DNA from 4 places in the Paenibacillus graminis genome. Region 3 is predicted to be linked to each of the others. Evidence: riboswitches for the same ligand, from Rfam matches in the RefSeq annotation. Region 3 holds a riboswitch; each other region holds the start of a gene.
The links. Region 3 has a riboswitch for cyclic di-GMP ahead of PGRAT_RS20080 (thiamine pyrophosphate-binding protein). Riboswitches for the same ligand answer to the same signal wherever they lie in the genome.
Positions count from the first base shown of each region.

Region 1: another riboswitch for cyclic di-GMP. It lies ahead of PGRAT_RS09960 (FapA family protein); the one in region 3 lies ahead of PGRAT_RS20080 (thiamine pyrophosphate-binding protein).
Region 2: another riboswitch for cyclic di-GMP. It lies ahead of PGRAT_RS29475 (flagellar assembly protein A); the one in region 3 lies ahead of PGRAT_RS20080 (thiamine pyrophosphate-binding protein).
Region 4: another riboswitch for cyclic di-GMP. It lies ahead of PGRAT_RS32130 (choice-of-anchor A family protein); the one in region 3 lies ahead of PGRAT_RS20080 (thiamine pyrophosphate-binding protein).

Region 1 covers NZ_CP009287.1:2,472,439-2,477,977, forward strand. Annotated here, with positions in the region: gene PGRAT_RS09950 (Ger(x)C family spore germination protein) at 1-473, shown strand, start outside; gene PGRAT_RS09955 (hypothetical protein) at 481-708, shown strand; gene PGRAT_RS09960 (FapA family protein) at 714-2,564, opposite strand; cyclic di-GMP riboswitch class I at 2,668-2,760, opposite strand; gene PGRAT_RS09965 (TetR/AcrR family transcriptional regulator) at 3,020-3,601, shown strand; gene PGRAT_RS09970 (GNAT family N-acetyltransferase) at 3,622-4,044, shown strand; partial or broken gene PGRAT_RS32295 (aldo/keto reductase) at 4,153-4,311, shown strand; gene PGRAT_RS09975 (class I SAM-dependent methyltransferase) at 4,406-5,065, shown strand; gene PGRAT_RS09980 (CapA family protein) at 5,165-5,539, shown strand, end outside.
Region 2 covers NZ_CP009287.1:6,810,963-6,816,501, reverse strand. Annotated here, with positions in the region: gene PGRAT_RS29480 (flavin reductase family protein) at 1-536, shown strand, start outside; gene PGRAT_RS29475 (flagellar assembly protein A) at 633-2,519, opposite strand; cyclic di-GMP riboswitch class I at 2,626-2,718, opposite strand; gene PGRAT_RS32005 (FUSC family protein) at 3,093-4,193, opposite strand; gene PGRAT_RS29465 (ABC transporter ATP-binding protein) at 4,484-5,539, shown strand, end outside.
Region 3 covers NZ_CP009287.1:4,671,477-4,677,015, reverse strand. Annotated here, with positions in the region: gene PGRAT_RS20090 (hypothetical protein) at 1-314, opposite strand, end outside; gene PGRAT_RS20085 (carboxymuconolactone decarboxylase family protein) at 497-865, opposite strand; gene PGRAT_RS20080 (thiamine pyrophosphate-binding protein) at 939-2,573, opposite strand; cyclic di-GMP riboswitch class I at 2,701-2,794, opposite strand; gene PGRAT_RS20075 (methyl-accepting chemotaxis protein) at 3,292-4,542, opposite strand; gene PGRAT_RS20070 (helix-turn-helix transcriptional regulator) at 4,677-5,539, opposite strand, start outside.
Region 4 covers NZ_CP009287.1:603,042-608,580, forward strand. Annotated here, with positions in the region: gene PGRAT_RS02665 (hypothetical protein) at 132-431, shown strand; gene PGRAT_RS34745 (ASCH domain-containing protein) at 599-844, shown strand; gene PGRAT_RS34750 (hypothetical protein) at 774-1,022, shown strand; cyclic di-GMP riboswitch class I at 2,278-2,365, shown strand; gene PGRAT_RS32130 (choice-of-anchor A family protein) at 2,449-4,257, shown strand; gene PGRAT_RS02685 (alpha/beta hydrolase) at 4,457-5,539, shown strand, end outside.

The sequences.
Region 1 (5,539 bases), 2.2 Mb from region 3:
GGTACAATTTTATCACCGATAAAGTTGTCAAAGCCTCGGGCCCCATACCAGGAGACGATGGCCGCCCGATTGTTATTGAAGCGCTGCATACATCCACAAAACGTAAAGTAAAGATAATCGGCGGTGAGCCGCATATTTACATCCATGTACAGGCAGAGTGCAACATTGAAGAGGTGCAGAGCCGGGATAATCTGGAGTCGGAGAAGGTGATCACAGAGCTGGAGAAGAAAACGGAAGAGCGGATTATCTCGCGGATGGAATCTGCTGTTAAGCAGGTTAATAAGGATTACAATGTGGATATCATGGGTTTTGGCCAGATGATCTACCGTGCTGAACCGCAGGCCTGGGCCAGACTGCAGCAGCGGAAGGGAGAAGATTACCTGAAGTCGCTGCCCATTCATTACGCTGCCAGCGTGTCGATTACCCGGATCGGCGTTACGGACAATTCTTTTATTAAGGATATCAAGGAGTGAGCCCGAGATGCTGCTGTTATTTCTCGTGATTGCGGCAGGTTGTGTTGTCATCGACCTGCCTTTGCTGAAGCAGAAAAGCAGGCTCCGCGACCGCCTGGTCTGGCTTATGTTCTGGGCCCTGGGCATTGCCGCGGTCTACTGCTCGCTCAACAAAGTCAAAGTCCCCAGCCCGCTGTATCTGGTAATAATGATCTATAGGCCGGTTAACAGTTTGTTTGAGTCTTGGTTTAAATAGGCTCTTCAATCAGTCCCTGGATTCTGCAGAGTAAAGATCATGTCCTCGGCAGGTTCGGTAATCTCTTGGGAATGTCGGCCGACGGTTACGCTGCCCCCATACATTTTGCCGACAATAATCTTACGGCCTGCTGTGAGGGTGGAGCCTGGCCCTGCTTCACTTCCTACGGTTTGTGCAGTGAGGGTCCCGCCTGCCTCCAGCTGTGATTCCCCGCAGACTGCATCCGGCATCAAGAAAGTGATGTCTGCCAGGGAGAGCAAATCGCTTTGCAGAGTCCCGTCCTTGTGAATGCAAATGTCGCCGCTTGATTTGATGATGGTGTTATGGCACTCTGGGATGTCAACGCAGACATTGGTTTCCTCCATGCGAGCTACTCCGGTATACAGTTCCTTCAGCAATTTCAATAACGACACCAGCATAGCATCATTAAAAGCATCGATGAACAGGGCTGGCCGTAAGAAAACGTCCAGAATCCGCTGCAGCTGTTTGTTGTCTGGGTGAGAGATATACTTGATGCTGGCCACTACGGATTCCAGATCACGTATCAGGACGGGGATCCTCTTATATTTACTCTCCATGAGCAGCTGAATGACTTGCCCGAACTTTACGGTCTGCTGCCGGGATTGTATTTCCTGGATCAGCAGTCTGGAAGCTTGCCGCAGCAGGCTGACTTCTTCGATCAGCTTCTCGGAGAGGTGATAGAGACGGTTGTAGGTTACACCGAAGGCGCCTGAATACAACTGGCTGTTGCCCACCTTGCCCAGTATGTAAATACTGCCTGTTGCTGTAATGGTAGAATTATGGACATTGCCGCATACATACACATTTCCTAAAGACTCGATGATCGAGTTGTCCTCCACGTCCTGGTGCACAATGACATCGCCAGAAAATACGATATTGCCTATTTGGCGGTTGACACTGCCCGGAACGGTATATGCGGTAGTGATATCGAAAGTTTTGACATATGTGCCAGTAACACGCGGCCGGCCTTCTACAAGGGCTGTAATTTCATGGCTTGGCCGCAGCAGGGTGCCCTCCTTGGCCATAACTTTGATATCCCGGGGAGCTGGGGCATGCAAAATGCTGCCGTATACATCATACCCGGGCACACCTTCACGCGGCGGATGCTTGCGGGCAATGATATCGCCTTTCTTCGCGGTAGGAATCCGCAGATAGCTCCGGTAATCCACAACCCCTTCTGTTTCTTCAAAAGTACTATCAGCCTGCCCGGCAAAAAATAAATCGAGCTTCGCATCCTCGCCTGCAGCAGGCGGCGTGCCTTCCGCCACACAAACCGGCAGGTGGGTCGGATGATTCAATTCCGCATAAATTGCGGGGATATTCAGGTTTTGGGAAATCGATTTTTTCTCGAAATCGGCAATAATCTGTTCAATGCCAAGGGTGGACAACAGAGTGGAAGGGTCCCTTTCAGCTCTTACCGCGAGATGGCTCGATGCCGGGGTGTTCACCAGGTTCCATTCATACTGTTCTACACGGTTCAGGGTAAAGAAGGCTTGGAGTTTATCCTCGGAGACGGTGATCTGATAGGGAGGCGGTTCTTGTATGGACCAGGTAACCCGGTCAGTGGATACGACGGGTACGGGACCAGCTACCGGCTGATTGTTAAGCTCCAGCATTACAGGCGGGACCGCCGAGAGGAATGCCGGCTCGCCGCCGGGCAGCGGGGAGGTGATGTAAAAACGGTTATCTTGAACAATAATAATGCCATTCTGATCCTGTGTCCCGTAAGGCCGGGAAGGAAGGGGGGATGCAGCCGCAGTCTCAGTCTCTTTCTCTTTCATCCCGGTCTGACCGGCAGGCTTATTCAAAATTTTCTCAGTAATGCGCTGTGGCATTGCGTTTGGCTCCTTTTTAGATAATCAATGGGCATTTGGACATAAGAGTATCCCGGCAGGCAGATACGGTACCCAAACGGATACCCGCACAGTTCAGCGTCTTCTTGGCAGCCTGGCAGCCATGGATGGTGATGTTCACATCTTTAGGCCCATTGCTTTGCGTCCTATCCTTTCAGATAGTTTGCCGTTATGAAATGGATCAGTGATTAGCCGAAATCAGGTGCTTAACCCGAATGAAATCGACAAAGGAATCATAGTTGAAAATTCAAATATATAAACTTTTGCAACCTTTATTCTAGTACTAGAGTCACTAATTTACAATATTTAATTATATATTTATATAGATGAAATGGCTATCAGTCAGCAGATAGAATTCAGCCTCTACGGCTGGTTTGACAAATATGATTGAGCATGTGATAATTCTTCCTGACGGTCGTCAGGGAGGCGGTATAAGAATGACAGCTGGCGCTATTTTGCAAGCCGCATTGTTCCAATTTGCTGAAAAAGGCTTTGAGGGGGCATCATTGGCGGGGATTGCCCAGTCGGTAGGGATTAAAAAACAGTCCATCGCAACCTATTTTCCTAAAAAAGAGGATTTGTTTATCGCAGCATTTCAGGAAATGGCCCGGCATTATATTGAATTTCTTGACCGGTTGTACAGGGAAATCCTTGGCACCTCTGTAGAGGTTAGACTGCGTGAAATTGTATACAGGACCTATTTTTATAGGGTAGAGTACCCTGTTCTGACCGCCTTTTACAAAAGGAGTGTTCAATTCCCTGCGCCTTTCTTTCAGGAGATGCTGGAGCAGCAGATTTCAATGCTGGAGCAGCGTTCAGCGGCATTTTACCGGGCTATTTTTGAGGAAGGCATGAACTCCGGGGAGATTCGGCGGCAGCACACGGAAAGCCTGCTCTCAGCTTATTATTGTTTACAGGATGGAATTGCCATGCAGATGTTTTTTTACAGCCAGGAAGAATTCGGGCGCCGTCTGAAGGATATCTGGGAGATATTCTGGGCAGGCATTAAGCAGACATAACGAAGGGGAGGGATCGTACCATGCGGGTAGAGCGGGTTACCACCGAAGCAGGGCTGCAGGAGGCTTTCAGAATCAGACGGGAAGTGTTTGTGGAGGAACAGGGCGTGGCGCTGGCAGATGAATTTGATGATCACGAAAAGCACGCAGAGCATATATTGCTCTATCAGGAAGAGCTTCCTGTGGGAACGGCCAGACTTAGGAGTGTGGACGGGTGGGCTAAGCTTGAACGGATTTGCCTTAGCGCTCCTTACCGCAAAAGCGGACTGGGGTCCGTTATAATCGATACACTGGAAAAAATGGCGGTTGAACGGGGGCACCGGCAAGCCAAGCTGCATGGCCAGAAGCAGGCCGAGGGCTTTTATCAGAGGCTGGGGTATGTAACGAGTTCGCAGGTCTTTATGGAGGATGGCATTCCACACGTGCTTATGGTCAAGCAGCTATAGATGAAATTGCCTAAACTACTTTTCACTTCTTTCTATTATATATAGACTCCTCTAGAATAAATATGAAACGATAGCAACCGGCGGCAGAGCCGGATAGGAGAGGAGCAAGTACAAGACGAAATACCGCACAAAGCTATTGAAACCGCTTACGGATCGGGTATGGATTTTTTTGATACAGCCAATGTCTACGAAAAAGGAGCAGCCGAAAAGGTGCTGGGCGAAACCCTGTGCGGATATCCCCGCGAGTCTTATGTGCTGGCTACCAAAACTATACCGGGCAGGCCGGTGTAAGGTTTGGCATGAAACAGCGATTCCTGAATATACTCTCACTACCGAATTTCCTCTAAAAGGAGTCCTGGCCATGCCAACACATCCGTATGTTTCCCGTTTTTTTGTGAATGCCGATGCCCGCCGCGACAAGCTGATTTATGATTTGCCGGAATCCTGGTGGAGCCGGCCTTATGAATACGAATGGTGCACGAATTTTGTTTCGCCCCATGATGTGGTGCTGGATGCGGCCTGCGGGATCTCCCATCCGCTCAAGTTCTACCTTGCCGGCTACAGCGCGGAGGTTCATGCCTGCGATATCGATGCGCGGATACTGTCCCGGGATGCCATTATGCAGGACATTGCCAGCGACATCGGCGAGGAAGCCGCTCGGCTGGTGGAAGCCAGACGGACCACCCGCCTGCATCTGGCGCAGGCTAATCTGACCGCATTGCCTTATGAGAATGAAAGCTTTGATACTATATTCTGCATCTCGGTTCTGGAGCATTTATCACTGGAGGATTCTGTACGAGCCGTAAGGGAGTTTCACCGCACACTGAATGGAGAAGGACTGCTTGTACTGACTTTTGATTACCCTACGGTTAATCTTCTGCGGATGAATGAAGTGCTGCTGCAGGCCGGATTTGAGTATTGGGGCGAGACAGATTTTAAGCTTCCCGCGGATGCTGTACGGACGGAGCAGTGGGGCGGACTCAACTGTTTCCGGGCCGTGCTTAAAAAGGCGCGAATCTAGCAGAAATCAGAATCCTGGCAGAATACCAACCCTTAATTTGGATTTTCCCCTCTATTATAGTAGAATAATTGGCAGATTAAGAGAGAGGGGTCCAAGATTTTGCGCAGATTTGCAGTCATAACTTTAGTATTGTTTTTGCTGATTCCCGGGCAGGCAGCTTTCAGTCAGGGGGCTTCCCCGCAGGAGAAGATTAACCTTGTTTTTGCCGGAGATATTTTGCTGGATGGATTTGTCGGCGATCAGATCGCCAATTATGGCGTCAATTTTCCTTTTGCGAAGGTAGCACCTGTCCTTAAAAAAGCAGATATAGCTTTTGCCAACCTGGAGACACCCGTATCGGTTAGAGGGAAGGCGGCAGAGAAGAGCTTTGCTTTCCGTTCCAAACCGGCGGCACTGGCGGGGCTGAATTATGCCGGGATCGATGGCGTGACCGTGGCCAATAATCATATTCTTGATTTTGGACAGGATGCTATG
Region 2 (5,539 bases), 2.1 Mb from region 3:
CCCGGCCGATTGCTTTTGTAACCTCAATAAATGAACAAGGCGTGGTGAATGCCGCGCCGTTCAGTTTTTTCAATATTGTGAATGATGAACCGCCGATGATTATGTTTTCCTGTGTGCGCAAGGCAACCGGAGAGATGAAGCACACGGCAAGCAACATTTTGCGCAATGGAGAGTTTGTGGTGCATATCGTGGACGAGGATAATGTGGCTGCGATTAACCACACCTCAATCAACGCCCCGGAAGGCGTCAGCGAGCTGGAATTGGCCGGACTAACGCCGGTGCCCGGACAAATGATCCGGGTTCCGCGTATAGCGGAATGCAGGATTGCCATGGAGTGCCGGCTTACGCGGCATGTGGAGCTGGGACACTGCGATATGATGATCGGAGAAGTGCTGTGCTTCTATGTAGAGGATGAACTGATTCATAACGGACGCATTGATGCGGCCAAGCTGAAGCCGGTAAGCCGTCTCGCGGGAGCTTCGTATGCAGCGGTTGGCCGGACGTTCGACATGGAGAGACCGCAATACGAGTCTTAAAAAGCCCGTGAAAGACCCTGCCGGCACGCAGCCCGGCAGGGTCTTTCTGTATGTGTACCTTTTGCCGGTAAGGCTATATGTAAGGGATACCGCTGATTACTCGCTTGAAGAGGAGGGGACTCCCCCGTATTCCTGTTTTAGGCTTTTGGCCGTAAATGCGATACTTTCAATCGGGTCAGTAATCTCTAAAGAATACCCGCCTACTGCCACAGAAGCATTCCTGATGGTATGGGCAATGATTTGTTGGCCTGCAACCAGCAGTGTTGTGCCAATGGATTCCCCGCCAACGCTGCGTGCATTAATCGTTCCGGCTGCCTCCATGGTGGAGTCGGAAGACATGGAGCTATACTTCGCAAAATAAATATCTCCAGAGGAATACAGGCTGCTCTGGGAAACTCCATCTCCATGAATATGGACATCCCCGCCGGATTTTATAACACTGTCATGTGACCCGGCAATATCGATCCGGACCCGTTCCTCCTGCATCTGGTAGATGCTATGGGCCAGGTTCTTCAGCAGACTCAGAAAAGAGCCTATTCCCGCATCCGTAATTTGGTCGGTAAATTGTCCGGGATTTAGAAAAAACTTCATCATATGTTTCAGGATCTTGGTATCCTGAGGATAATCAGTACTCATACCTGATAACAGCTCCTGCATGTCACGGAACATACGGGGAAGATGGGCATATTTACTTTCCAGCAGAAGCATGATGACCAACCCGTATTTCACTGTCTGCATCGTTGACTCGACCGTCTCGGCAAGATGTCTGGCAGCCTCTCTCAGTCTCGAAACCTCTTTCGCCACCAGTTCGGTGAAGCTGCACAGGCGGTTATGTGTGGCCCCGTATCCCCCGGCGTACAGCTCACTCCCTACAACATTGCCGCTGATAAATATGCTGCCTGTAGCAGCGATCCGGGAATTGCGCACATCACCAAAAATATAAACATTGCCCAAAGCCTCGATAACTGTATTCTTGCTTAAATAACGAGTTGCGATAACATCACCAGGGAACATGAGGGTACCCCCGGCCTCATTGTCACTATGCGGAACGAAGAACGTTTGGGGAAAATCAATCGTTCTAACAAAGGTTCCGCTTCCGGTTATGCGTGGTCTGCCTTTGCGGCAGGCCTTGATCTCCCCGCCCGGAAGCAGCGCTGCGTAAGGGGATGAGAACAGGGTAAGGTCCTGCGGCGGCGGCGGCGGAAGTACACCGCCATACACATCAAAGCCGGGCAGGCCTTCTTTGGGGGGCAGCTTCTTCGCAAATACTTCGCCTTCCTGCACCATAAAGAATTCCAGGCAGCTTGTTTCTTGGGCGGAATCGTCCATAGACTTGAACTCAGTCTCTATTTTCTGTTGAAACAGCAGTTCGAGACTCGCATTGGTCCCTGGCACAGGAGCCTTGCCTTCAGCAATACATACCGGAAGGTAGGTAGGGTTATTCAGCTCCTCGTAGAGCGCAGGGATATTGAGACTGCTGACTATAGGGCTTTTCTCAAAACCGGCCATAATCCGTTCTATGGAGAGGGTGGATAAGAGCATTTCCCTGTTCATCTCCGCACGGACAGTGACAAAGGCTGAGGCCGGACTGTTGACGAGATTCCAGGCATACCTTTCAGCGCGGTAAAGGGTAAAGTACACTTTTAGCTTATCATCGGATACTGTAATCTGGTATTGCGGTTTCTCGCAAATCTCCCAGGTGAGGTCATCAGCAGAGGTAATTTGAGTTGGTCCCGTGATGACCTGACCATTAATCTTCAATACAACAGGATGCATCGCGGAGATTACAGCCGGCTTGCCGCCGGGAAGAGGCGGAGTGATGAAGATTTCGTTATTCTGGATAATGATGACACCATTCTTAGCTTCGTCTGTTCCGCCAAACGTCTGAGGATCCACAGAGTAAAGATTTAAGAGATCGGTCTTCCCAAGAAGCATGGAAGCAATGAACTCGTACCGTGAACGTTCGATGGTATGCTGCGGCATTCTCGTAACCTCACTTTTTTCGTATAATCAATGGTATCTGTACAGAAAAGAACATCATGGAGCCGTGATACTTATATCCTGGGATATCCGACCAAATGGCGTCTCTATTGGCAGCCTGGCGACCATAAATGCAGCAATAGCGCTCTTAGGCCCATGACTTTGCGTCCTGCCCTTTCGGGACAGTTTGCCTTTAGGAATAGATCAATGATATACACTCAGTATGAGGCGAATAAATCGACTGTAATCGACAAAAAAGTGGTCAATACTGGTATGATGTCCAAAAATAACTTCTCCAAACAAGCTTAATTCTAGTACTTAAGTAGCGAATTTTCAACTGGAATAATTGAATTTGACTATAAAAATTGAATAATGTAGGTAATTGTTGATTTTTTGTAAAAATAATGAATTTATAATTAAATTACACTTAATGAATTCCAGATTTACAGGAGAATATAGAAGGATCGGGCGGTTTATGATGGAGAGTTTGAAGCATGATGGAGGGGCTTGAAAGCGAAGGCTAACTGATAGGATGAAAGAGGAAAGCCATATATTTGAAAAGGGACGCTCCCAAGCTTAAAGCTTGTGGGAGAGTCCCTTTTGTATGAAGCGCACAGCGTGGGCGGCCCCAGCTTTGGCCTTCTGCGGCGCGGCTGACATCACTACATAGTCGGCCTGCTCAATCTCTTCCAGCACCCGGTTCAGGTGAGAGAAAACCGCGCCAAGATCGCGGATGGAGGTGAGGGAGCATTGTCCCTGCAGCTCGGAGAACCACGCCAGTTGAAGATCGCGCGCCCGGCGCAGCGATTCAGGAAGCGAACGCTGGCATTCGGCATCGGACAGGGTCTTCGTCCCGTACAGGGCGATACAGTCTGCGGTGGCTGTGACAACCTCTGCCATCCAGTCGGCTGCGGCGTAATGCGCGGGCAGTCGTTCGATTTCTGCACGGATTTCTTTTACATATGAGTGGATTTTTTTGAGATGGGCAGTGGTCTGTGTCAGTCCGCTCAGCTCGCTGCGGCAATGGTAATGTGTTAAGGTATAATGCAGCTCTTTCTGCTGAAGCTCGCTCTTCGCCAGCAGTGAAGCGGAGCGTGCCAGGGCGTCTCCCGCCTGAACGGCTTCCCGTCCGCTGCCGGCCTGGCCGCTTAGGGCATCCGCCAGCAGCAGTCCGCTTTCCAGAGTCAGGCCCTTCACCTTGACGAACCCCTTGGGCGGAACGATAATCATATTGATAATTAGGGCAATGACCACACCGATCAGCGTTTCAGCAACCCGCCACTCAATATAATGATCATTATAGAAGGTCAGTGCCAGAACAGAGGTTACACCGACTTGGGAGATCGCCTGGATATTGATCCGGCAGGCTGTGGCGACCCCGATACCGATCAGAAGCATCAGCAGAATGGAAAGGGCTCCTACATCGAAGAACCGCCCCACAATCAGGCTGACAATGCCGCCGAGCACAATGCCGGTCATGCGGTAGACCCCCTTTTCCAGGGAGGCCTTGACGCTGCCTTGTGTAATCAGAATCGCCGCCAGCGGGGCGAAGTATAAATAGCTGTCTCCATACAGCGTGTGTACTGCCAGCCAGGAGAGTGAAGCTGCAAGAGTAACCCGTATCATATATAAAGACAGTCCGAATTTCTCAAGACGGTCCTGTAATCCTTCATTCATTGGAGGTCATCTTCTTTCAGGTGTAAAAATGAAATGAATTTCAGCCGTTTTCATTATAGCACCGCAAAACAGTCCGGGAGGTTCATAAATTTTACGAACTTGTTAAGTTTCCAGACTGCTTTTAACCATGTATGCTATCGCATATATAGGACTAATCCGTTATGCTATATATTATGGAAGGTTGTCGAAGAATGGGAGGAATTGTCGCTAACACACGCTGAGCCAGCCCGCTTCGATTGTCCTCCGCAAGATGGGGGTAAAATAGATTGTATTACATAAGGTAAGGGAGGTTGTTAGCTATAGCTACCCCGGAAGGCACTATTATTTCTTTTGACCAGGTGATCAAACAATACGACGACGAAGAGCCTGTATTAAAAGGCGTCAGCTTCGAGATCGAACGCGGTAAATTCTATACCTTGCTGGGCCCTTCGGGCTGCGGCAAGACGACTATTCTGCGGCTGATTGCCGGTTTCGCCGAGCCGACTAAAGGCTCTATTTATCTCAATGGCCAAATCATCAACCACATTCCCGCCAACGAGCGGCAGGTCAATACGGTATTTCAGGACTATGCGCTGTTTCCGCACCTGAACGTATTCGAGAATGTGGCTTTCGGACTGCGCATCAAGAAGCTTAAGAAGGATGTGATCACGCACAAGGTGCAGGAAGCGCTGCGCTTCGTGAACCTTGTAGGCTACGAGCAGCGTGCTATTAATGAAATGTCAGGCGGACAAAGACAACGTGTGGCGATTGCCCGCGCCATCGTCAATGAGCCGCAGGTGCTTCTGCTGGATGAGCCGCTGTCGGCGCTGGACTTGAAGCTGCGTACAGAGATGCAGTACATCCTGCGGGAAATGCAGCAGCGGCTGGGCATTACCTTTATATTTGTGACCCATGACCAGGAAGAAGCGCTGGCGATGTCGGACTGGATCTTTGTCATGAACGGCGGACGGATCGAGCAGAGCGGCACGCCCAATGATATTTATGATGAGCCGATCAACCGCTTCGTGGCCGATTTCATCGGGGAGTCGAATATTGTGCCGGGTGTGATGATCGATGACTACCTGGTGGAGTTTAACGGACACCGGTTCGAATGTGTCGATGCCGGGCTGAAGCGCAATGAAGCGGTGGAGATTGTCATTCGTCCCGAGGATCTGGAGATTGCCGCGCTTGAACAGGGCAAGCTGCGTGTACGCGTGGATTCCCAGCTGTTCCGGGGCGTGCATTACGAGATCAGCTGCTACGATGAATCGGGCCATGAGTGGCTGGTTCATTCCACACGCAAAGCGGAGGTCGGCAGCGAAATCGGCCTGTATTTTGATCCGGAAGCGATTCATGTCATGCGGTTC
Region 3 (5,539 bases):
AGCCCCGCTTTGCGGCCCAGACGGGCAAGCTGCATTTTGAGGATCGGGTTATTTTCAAGAGTCAGGCTTACCCTTTCGAAGCCATCCGCTTTGAACATGACGAAGCATCCTTCCAGCAATGGCACAACATCAGGAGCAGTCACATTCAGTTTTCTGCAGTCAATCTGCAGTGCATATTCTGAAGGGGTAATCGGGTTTACAGTTTGCTGATAGGCTTGGATCGATTTGAGGCCGTCCTCATTGGAGAAGGTTCCTTCTAATTCAATATTAATAATTTTTTTTTCGGAATCGGTTTTCAAAATAAATTTACCCATGTGTTCATCTCTCCCAAATTTGAATGTGTTTCAGTTTTTGAATCTATCCGGAAACTTTAGAATTTTATGCCTTAATTCGACATAAAAACCTTAGTTTTGGGATAAATTCCCTTCAATATAATCATAGATTTATCGAATATGCAATAAAAAAGTCGAATTTTGTATAAATAAGTCGAAAAAAATTATTCGATTTCCTCAAGTGTGGCCAGCAGCACATTAAAAGCTGAAATCACTCTGGGCGCACCAACAACCGGCACCAGATGCAGTAAAATACCTTTGATCTGATCTACAGTCATTCCGACGCTGAGCGCCATCACATAATGGACTCCGAGCTGCTCGAACTGTCCCATCGTAATCAGGGATGAAATAACGGCAATTTCTTTCCAATCCGAACCAATCGTTGTACGTTGAAAAACGTCTCCATAGGCGTTGCCCATGATATACTCGGCCAGCTCCGGGAAATGCTCCTTGATTGGAGCCAGAGCTTTGGCACCGTAATTGCCAGATAAGTTGGAAAAATGCCTAAGACCGCTGTTAATCGTATTTTCCACAGAGATGCCTCCTGAATTGTGATGAGCGGCAAGGAGCAATCAAGTGAGGAGAGGTCCTTGCCGCTGTTGATTCTTAGTTGAGATTCAAGGTTCGATGGGCCGTCGGAGGCACTTCGGCACGGTCGGTCAGCAGTTCAATTACAGCCACGCGGTTAGAGGCCACTGCGGCATGGATAGCAGATGTGAATTGTTCCTGAGTCTCGCATCTGTAGCCTGTGGCTCCCAGTGATTCGGCAAATTTCACGGCATCCATAGGAACTTCGAAGATCGTGCCATCGATTCTGCCTGTTGTTTTTTCCATGCCCTTTAAGGCCATATCCAGCTGCATGTTGTTCACTACGATAAAGATCACCGGGATATCCTTGCACACGGCCGTATTGATCTCTGTGCCAAGCATCATGAAGCAGCCGTCACCGGTAATGCAGAAAATCGTTTCTTCCGGTGAAGCCACCTTAGCTCCGATAGCCATGCCGATAGAATTTCCCATGCAGGCAAAGTAAGCATCGAAGACAACGCTGCCGGGCTTTTTGACTTTGTACCATTTTGCGGCATTGAAGCCATGGCTGCCATCATCAACAAAAATGGTGTTGTTGTAAGGGATCAGGTCGCTTAATGTGGACATGACCGAAGCAAGCGAAAGCTTGGACAGAACCGGCAGCTCTTCCGCATAATGAACATCGGTTTCTGCTTCGTGTTTTTTTATAGCGGATAAATCTGCTTTCTGAAGAAAGAATGTAAGATTGTCGTGTAAGTCCCCGCTTACAGCGATTGTTTCTGAGGTTAATATTTTTCCTACAAAGGTAGGATCGACGTCAAATTGAATCAATGTTTTGGGATGATTCTCTGGCTTGAGATTGCAGATGGTCATATCGCTAAGGCGTGAGCCAAGCACGATGAACAAATCACTGCGGTTTAACAAATCCTCGCCGTGCTTGCAGCCGCCGACACCAATAGGACCGTGATACAGCGGGTGATCCCAGGCGATGGCACCCTTGCCGCCGGGAGAGGTGACCACCGGAATATTGAAAGTTTCAGCCAGTTGAACAAGCTCCTCGTGCGCCTTGGAACGATTGATGCCTTTGCCGGCAATGATCAGAGGATGGCTTGATTCATTAATTGCAGAAAGTACACGTTCCAAATTACCGGCACTTACCAGACGTTCGCGTTCAGGAATGACAATCCGGCATTCTTCCAGCATTTCGGTCTGTACATCAAACGGGATACAGAGATGAACCGGACCCCGCTGTCCGCTCAAGGCAATGGAGATGGCATGACTGAAGATCGTGCCGAAATGATCGCCGCGTTCCACCAGCTTGCTGTAAAGGGTCGCGGGTCTGAACATATCCGCCAGATCGGCCAGATAAGCCGAAGAATCCTGGCACTGGGGAATCCCCAGTTCCTTGATGGATTGATGTCCTGTTATAAAAAGTACGGGAAGATTGTTCGCTTTGGCATGTGCGGCGGCGGTGAGAAGATTGGTCCCCCCCGGCCCGGAAGTCCCAAAAGCCACCCCGAGTCTGCCTGTTTTGAGAGCATAGCCCGCGGCTTCGAACCCGGAACTGGATTCATGTCTGCCGGGAATAAATTCAATACCGTAATCAACCATTTTCAGGACTACGGGACAAATAGACTTGCCGATTATGCCAAAAGAATGTGTTACACCAAGGTTTCGTAGTGCCTCAGCCATATAATCTGAAACTGTTTTCAAAGGAAATCCACCCCACCCAATGTTTTTTTTATTTTTTTCAGCAAAATAGAAAACCTGTACTCAGGAGAGCACAGGTTGGCTGCGTAAATAACCATAGAGAACGCAGGAAAACCCGGACGTTCGGCTGTTCAGCAACCTGGCAGTCATGGTCCCATAAAAATGAGACTGTAGATCCATGGCTTTGCGTCATTCCCTTTCGGTGAATTTTGCCAATATGTGTTAAAGAAAATTATACCTTTTTTTATTTTACAATATATTTCTAACTCTACTTTTGTCAATATATTTGTGCTGATATCCTCGGATTTTGGCGAATTCTGCCTGCCGGTACATGTGAAAAATAGTATAATTTTGTATATATATAAGAATGGGTAAGAAAAAAGGGTTAATGAAAAAAAGTCCGAAAATGCAAACTGTGAAGAAATATTGAAATTATCTAAAAATAAGTATTTTGCACTATAAACTCAATTATTATAAGCATATTTTGCCTTGATAATGGAATGCATTGTAAAATCTACTGTGTAAAAAGAACCATTGAACAAAGAGCAGCTCATCTCCAAATGTCTATAATCCAAAAACGGAAACAGGCTAAGGCAAAGAAGTGCAAAAGAATGGAGGGGCTCTTCTAATGCAAAAAAACTGTAACCGATGAATATAACAGCGAAATTTTTGTGAACAAAAAAACTGCCGCAGGAAGGAGGCGGCAGTTCCCTCGTAACATTTAAAATTTGAAAATGTGAATCGTTTTTTGCAGTTGAAATACAGCTTGGGTCATTTTCTCCGTTTCTTCGGCAACGGATTGCAAGGCATGAATTTGCCCGTTCATCGCTGCGGAGACCTCTTCTGTTCCTGCGGCCGTTTCTTCGGTAATCGCAGAAATATTTTCGATGGCTCCCGAGATTTTATGTGCGCTTTCCAGCATGAGGTCGCTTTCAGCAGAGAAGGAAGCAATTTGCTCGGTTATGTATTGAACGCTTTGCACAATCTGTGCGAAAATATTCGCTGTTTCGATAATCATCTCGTTCTGTACCTGAACGACTTCCTCATTAATGGCTATGTTCTCGATCGCTTGTTTGATATCGTTCTCTATGCTGCGGACCAGACTGAACACCTCTTTGGTAGAGGCGGTAGATTCCTCGGCCAGCTTGCGTACTTCCTGGGCCACGACGGCAAAACCACGGCCATGTTCACCAGCCCGTGCTGCTTCAATAGAGGCGTTGAGCGACAGGAGGTTGGTCTGCTCAGCGATTTCTGTGATGGTTTTGGTGATCATCGTAATCCCCCGGGCATTTTGGGAGAGTGCTTCAATCGTGCCGGCCACCTTCTGGGTAGCTTGTATATTTTTGCGCATGCCTTCAGCTTGCGTATCTACCGATTGCCGTCCTTTTTCTACCAGTTCCAGTGTATGTACAGACCGTTTATTCATTTCCTTGGTCGAGCTCGTGTAATTGGAGACCTTAGTCTCTATGTCTTTGATGGATTCGGTCATGTCGGCAATGTCCACGGAGATTTCATTAGCGCCAAGAGCCAGTTCATTGGACGAAGAGGCGACTTGGGCCATTACTATCTTCAGATTCTGGTTCTTGTCTTCAATGCCGCGGCTGGCATCCATAACCTGGCGGGTAATCTGCGAAGCATCGGTAAGGATTTTTTTGAGCTTATCGATCATGGTATTGAAGGAACGGCTGATGTCCCCCATGGAGCCGTTCTCGTCGGCCCGGTTAGTAAAGTCGCCTTTTGCAATGGTGTGTGTAACATTAGAAATGTCGTCAAATGAAGATGTAAGCGTTCTCTCAATGAAGCGTGAAAGAGGGAAGGTGAGAGCTGCCAATACGGCTACAAGGATAATTCCGACAACAATTTTGCCCATGACCAATAAAGTGACCAGTACAGGAATTGCGAATAAGGCGGCGATCAGATAACATCCGGCAACAATTCTCTGTTTAAGCGGAAGCTTGTTCATCCAGTCCATAATAACTATTTCCCCCTAATAAAATATGTTGTGTATTGTAATATTATAGGCGAATTCAGGACGTTAGGTCTATTGTAAGAATTGACATAAATAAAATTGGGAAAACAGCTATCCTTGTTGGAAGGCCCAGGAGTCTAGTCATGCTGCGGCTGGGAATTTCCCAGAAGAGAACGTCTTACGCTGCGGCCCAACAGGACTGTTTTTAAGGCAGCCTTATAAACTTTTAAACGCAATTCTTCCGGTGCCTCAACGATCACATTTGGACCTAGGGACAACATCACCCGGCAAGCTGCTTCTAAGGTGTTGAACTCAGCCTCAACCTTCAGCCACTCAGCCTCTGGGGAATCACTTATGTCTAGCACTGTAACATAACGTTCATGTCTTAACTGTTGAAGCGAAGAAGACTTTAATGAGAATTTGGCTTGAAAGCTGGGGAGGGCAGATTTGAAGGAGGTTTTGGAGGACTCCCAGTAGCGCGTCAGTTCAAAACCGTCAGGACGAGCATAAGCTTCATCTATCATTTGAGCCGCAACGATTCTCGAGACCCGGTAGGTTCTGAGTTGCTCTTCATGCTCCCCGATCACATACCAGACCCCTTGTTTAGCCACCAAACCCAGCAGTCCAATCCTTCTGTTCTTCACTTCCCCGTTGCGCAGGTAGGAGATATTTACCTTCCGGTCTTCCCGCAGGGCCGTCTGCAATATGGAAAGAAAGGGAAAACTCTCTTTGGATGGAAGCCATCCTTCATTGTCTATATGAATACGCTGGTTAAAATAGTTGGCGGAAGGGTGTGTATTCGCAGTTGCAGCCGCCTCCAGCTTGCGCGAGGCAAGCGTGTAATCCTCATGAATACCGAGAGCCTGTAGAATGGCCGGATCGGCTGAGAGCAGGAGTGCCCCTACTTCTTTGGGCTTCATTCCGGTAAGCGAGGTTCTGTAGCCTTCTGTGAGCCTCCAGCCTCCTTCCCGGCCTCTTTCAGCCAATACGGGGATTCCGG
Region 4 (5,539 bases), 3.1 Mb from region 3:
TTATGTACATAACTGGTGAATCCGGGTTGGATGCCGCAGGAACAGCGTATAACGCTTTATCTATAAAAAGTCTGGATAAATCTGATATAATAAATAGAAAGTAAATTCAAGAAAAAGGAGAAAAAAGAAATGTGAGGAATAAACACAAAATTATATTCACGTTCACCTGTTTCGCTGCTTTCATCCTATTGTTTTTGCAACCGGCACTCGTCCATGCAGCGGATGCAGGAACAATTGTGGACAGCGGCACAAAAGAACGGCTAATGGAGCAGTACGGGCTTGAGCCGCCCAAGCCTTCTTTTTCCATCAGCTGGACCGGAATGGATGCCCGGATGAGTACACCAATTCAAGTCTTTTTAGCCATCTGCGGACTGGCGGCCAGCCCTTATTTAGCTGTAATCTGGAAGTTTATTCTATTCCGCTTCTCGTAAAAGTTGCACAGAATCCCATAGCGTCATACAATACAGTAGTAGAAAGCACACACATTGCGCAGGCAGGGGCTTTGTCCCTTCCAGCATCCCGATAACTATAGGCGGCGCGGCTTTCCGGATGTTCGGCGGCTGCGTTTTTTGCTGTTCAGAGAGGAGAAAAGGCAGAGATGAAATGTCTGACAATCCGGCAGCCCTGGGCCGCATTAATTGTGCTTGGGGAAAAACAGTTCGAAACCCGTTCCTGGCAAACAGCTTATCGCGGTGAACTGGCTATTCATGCCGGAATGGGGATCGACAAAACTGCCTGCAGGCAGGAGCCTTTCAAGTCGGCCTTGGCGCGGCATGGCTTCACTGTGGACAATCTCCCCTCTGGGAGCCATCGTCGCCACAAGCCGTCTGGCCGATTGCTATAAGGTGACGCAGGCGGATGCCGCCCATGGCTGGCCTGGCGGCAATGAGTTGGCTTTCGGCGATTATGCGCCAGGACGCTATGCCTGGAAGCTGGAAGATATAACGGCACTTGCCCGGCCCATACCGGCCAAAGGCAGGCTGAGCTTCTGGGAGTACCCTGTGCTGGAGGGAGAGCAGTGACCGGCCGGGACTGTACAGCCTTTTGGCGAAACAAGAAAAATTATTTAGCGGCCCAAGCCATAATTGGGTATGAACCGGCTGACTCGCGGGTAATCTTCTTATAGGATGTTTGGTGCTGCCACTGTCCCGCGCGATCATCAGGATGTATAAGAAAGGGCGTATGCATAGGAAATGGGAAGTCTCCTTATTGCGTGGCTTTGTATGCTGTGTTTGTATTTTTCGTTTGAGGATAAGGTGAGCCGGAAAATTATTCTTCCTGTGGCACTGGTCGTTTTTTTCGGCACACTGGGCTATTGGAAGCTCTTAATGTAATTTTTATGCAGCTATCAGCTTATTTTCAGGTTGAGTATATATATTGAATGTACCAAACACTCCCCGGTGTTTATAGATAGCTTGCAGGGCCTTGCCTACTCCCATGGTGAGGCCCGTTTTATTTTGTCAGGCTGACCCTTGCGCTATCATGAGCGGGATTTGATTCTATACTGCTCCCCAACGTAACCGCTTTTGATACCCCGGCAGATGAACTTGGCTTCGATTCAAAAAATAACCACTGGAATTTATAAACAAAGAAACTTTATGTGACATTTTTCACAATAAAATAAGAAGAATTATTTTATATTAAAATTGAAATATAAAAGATTGAAGTGTAACAAAATAAAGCACCTCAAAGAGGAGAATTATGATGAGTCATGAAGGAAGTCTCCGCCGTGGGTTGGCATTCGGGTTGTTTTTGAGTATTCCGTTGTGGGTGTCCATGATTGGCTGGATTCAGCTGTTATAAATCCCAATCCGCTATATCCGCAATGTCTGGTTATGGGAGCGTATATAGCATTACATAGAAATGGATGAAGAACTGCTGCCGGTGGATTCCGGGCAGTTTTTTTTGTAGTGCGTTCCTAATTCGAAAGGACGTTCTTGCTCCTTAAGGAGTAGAAATAGCTAAGAATGAATAGGATGGATAGAATTTGAAATTATAGTTCTAATATACTATATTTTAATATTGAAAATTGCAAATAAATACGGGATGGGGTGCTGTGAAAAAGGCGGTAACCCGTTCTGCGGTGAGACTCTCTTCTGGACAGGTAAGCTGAAAAGCCTTATGAATAGCGGGTTTGTCCAGGATCGTCTAAATGGTCACATGAAAAAATAATTAAGGAATAGATTGACAATAGGGCAGGGGAACCGCTAAACTGAAATTAGTTCAAAAGTAACAAATGTCATAGACTACATAGGTTTCACTGAAATCTATATTCCTCATGTATAAACGCAAACCGTCCGAAAGGACGGGACGCAAAGTCAGGAATCTAATGCCCAACCAGGGCTATGATCGTCCGGCCGCCGTGAAGCTAACCCTTCGTGGCGGTCTTTTTGTTGTTATAGTTTTTCCGCAAAATCATAGAATAAGTTACTAGGAGGTGCAAGGCGATTGAAAAAAAGATCACAGAAAGCAGCAGCTCTGATTCTGACAGGGGTGTTGGCATTGGGCAGCACGGTTACTTGGGGTTGGAATGTTAAGGCTGCGGGAAATATGCCGTATACCCCTACTCCTGTCCTGGGTGTTGCCGGCAACTTTAACGCATTTATCTTTGGAGATTTCACGCAATCTTACGATCAGATTCATGGAAGGCTCGCGGCAGAAGGAAATATTACTTTGCAGGGGTACGGTGTTTCCAAAGATGCGCCCGGTGGGGATGTACTGGTTGCCGGCAAAAATCTCAGCCTAACAGACGGAACTATATATGGAGCAGCTGTATATGGAGGCACTATAAGCAGCACACGGGCAGATCTTAAGGAGACTCCCCGCCAAGGGACACCGATTGATTTTGCGGCTGAGGAACAGTTTCTGATCCAGCGTTCGGATGAATTGGCCGCATTGACACAGACACAGCCTTTTGTAAAAGAATATGGAAAAATCACTATCAACGCTCCGGATGCCTATAATGTCATTCATCTGGCTGCTGCTGACCTGGCCGACGCCAACGGGCTGCAGTTCAACATAGCAGGTGATGCCACCGTCATTATTAATGTGGGCGGAAGCACTGTGAAAATTCCTAATTTTCAATTCTGGGGAGGCAAACCCCGCAAGGTCCTGTTCAATTTCTATGAAGCTGCTTCTGTGAATATCGGGAATACAACCATCGAGGGCACTATATTGGCTCCTCATGCCAGTGTCTTTTATGATCATGCAGAGCTTCATGGCACGCTGATCGCAAAAGCGTTCAGCGGTTATGTGCAGATGCACCACTATCCGTATGAAGGCTCCGAACCGCCTGTAACGCCGACGCCAACGCCGAGTGCAACGGCGACGCCAACGCCGAGTGCAACGGCGACGCCAACGCCTAGCGCAACGGCAACACCGACGGCGAGCGCAACGGCGACGCCGACGCCAACGCCGAGCGCAACGGCGACGCCAACGCCGAGTGCGACGGCGACCCCGACGCCGAGTGCGACGGCGACGCCAACGCCGAGTGAGACGGCGACGCCAACGCCGAGTGCAACGGCGACGCCGACGCCGAGTGAGACGGCGACGCCAACGCCAACGCCGAGCGCAACGGCGACGCCAACGCCGAGCGTAACGGCGACGCCAACGCCGAGTGCAACGGCGACGCCAACGCCAACGCCGAGCGCAACGGCGACGCCAACGCCGAGTGAGACGGCGACGCCGACGCCGACCGCCATCGTCACGCCAACGCCGACCGCTGTCGTAACACCGACGCCGACGCCGACCGCAGTCGTAACGCCGACGCCAACGTCTAGCGTGTCACCGAGTGCCACTGCATCAGCAACACCGACACCGGGTGCAACACCAACAAGTGAAGTTACACCGGCACCAACGCCAGACACTACAGTAATTTATGTTCCGGTAACGTTCCCGACGCCAACACCATCATCCGTTATCGGCACGATTGTGGATGATACCCTGATCAATGATGACCCATTACCCTTGGGGCCTGTGGTAACAATTGCTCCGGTACAACCAACGGCGTCAATAGAACCAACAGCCTCAATAGAACCAGCGCCAGTCCCTGCACCGGCCCCAACGGTAACACCGGAGCCGGAGGAAATAGTTATAACAGATGACGAAGTTCCTGTAGGCAGCGTGGATACACCCGATAAACTGCCGCAGACTGGAGAAGCAAGTCCAGCGCCTTATTACATCGCAGGTCTGGGAATAGCTGGTTTGGGACTACTGCTCAGCAGAACTGCAGGAAACAGCAGTAAACGCAAACGGTAATAGAAGCCGTAAATTGTAGCTATAGTGAGGGGATAGCGAATTAGAAAAAATGCTGCCCCATAAGTAGGTTTACTCGAAAGGGTGCACCTTTGTCCCACAGCAGCATAACAAGCCAACAGCAGGATTTCTTCAGTAATGGAGAAGTCCTGTTTTTTTGTGCTTGTTCCACTACATCTTATTGAAGTAAGGTGTCTGGCGTATGGGTTTCCACTCTGAACAGCTTCAGACGAGCCGAAACAAAGGTATATCTGCCGTTGTTTTCGCCAATCCGGGCTGGACGAGCCGAAACAAAGGCATATCTGCCGTTGTTTTCGCCAATCCGGGCTGGACGAGCCGAAACAAAGGCATAACTGCCGTTGTTTTCGCCTTCCAGGGCTGGACGGGTCGAAACAAAGGCATATCTGCCCTTGTTTTCGCCGCCGTAGCCCGTCCAGTCTCATGGCCCCGGCCTTCTCTGCATTTCCAACTGCTCCCCGAGCCATGTTATACTATGCTGAAAATCGGGGGGCGTGTAAGGCTTGCCCTGAAAGTGGGATTCCATTATGCCGGAAGAAAGGTGATATTGTTCATGTGGAGTGTTATTATACTTGCCGTTGTGATTATTATTGCCGGCGGCTTGACGTATGCGGGGTTCTTTTTTTACGGAATCGCAATCAAGCGGGCACCCAAGGAGTTCCTGGCCAAAACTCCTGATCTTAAGGTGGACCCGCCGGTTGCCGGGCCTTCGTGGGGAGAAGGTGCGGACTGGGTATCCCGCCACAGCTTCAGGAAAATTGAGATTACTTCTGACGATGGGCTTACCTTGCGCGGCTATTATCTGCCGTCAGCGCGTGCCGGAGGGCGGACTGCCATTATAGCCCACGGCTATTCCGGGAAAGGCAAGGATATGGGGGCATGCGCCAAAATCTATTACGAGACCATGGGGTATAATGTGCTGCTTCCCGATGCCCGCGGACATGGCGACAGTAAGGGGGATTACATCGGGTTTGGCTGGCCGGAACGCCTGGATTACTTGAGATGGATTGAGTATATCCTCGCAGAGAGCGGGCCGGAGGCCCAGATTGTACTGCATGGGGTATCCATGGGGGGAGCCACTGTGATGATGACTTCCGGGGAAGAACTTCCCCCACAGGTCAAAGCCATCGTAGCCGACTGCGGCTATACCTCTGTCAAAGCGCAGCTGTCGTACCAGCTGTGGCGGATGTACCATCTGCCGAGTTTTCCTTTTGTCCATATGGCGAGCCTCATTACCCGGATCAAGGCAGGGTATTTCTTCGGAGAG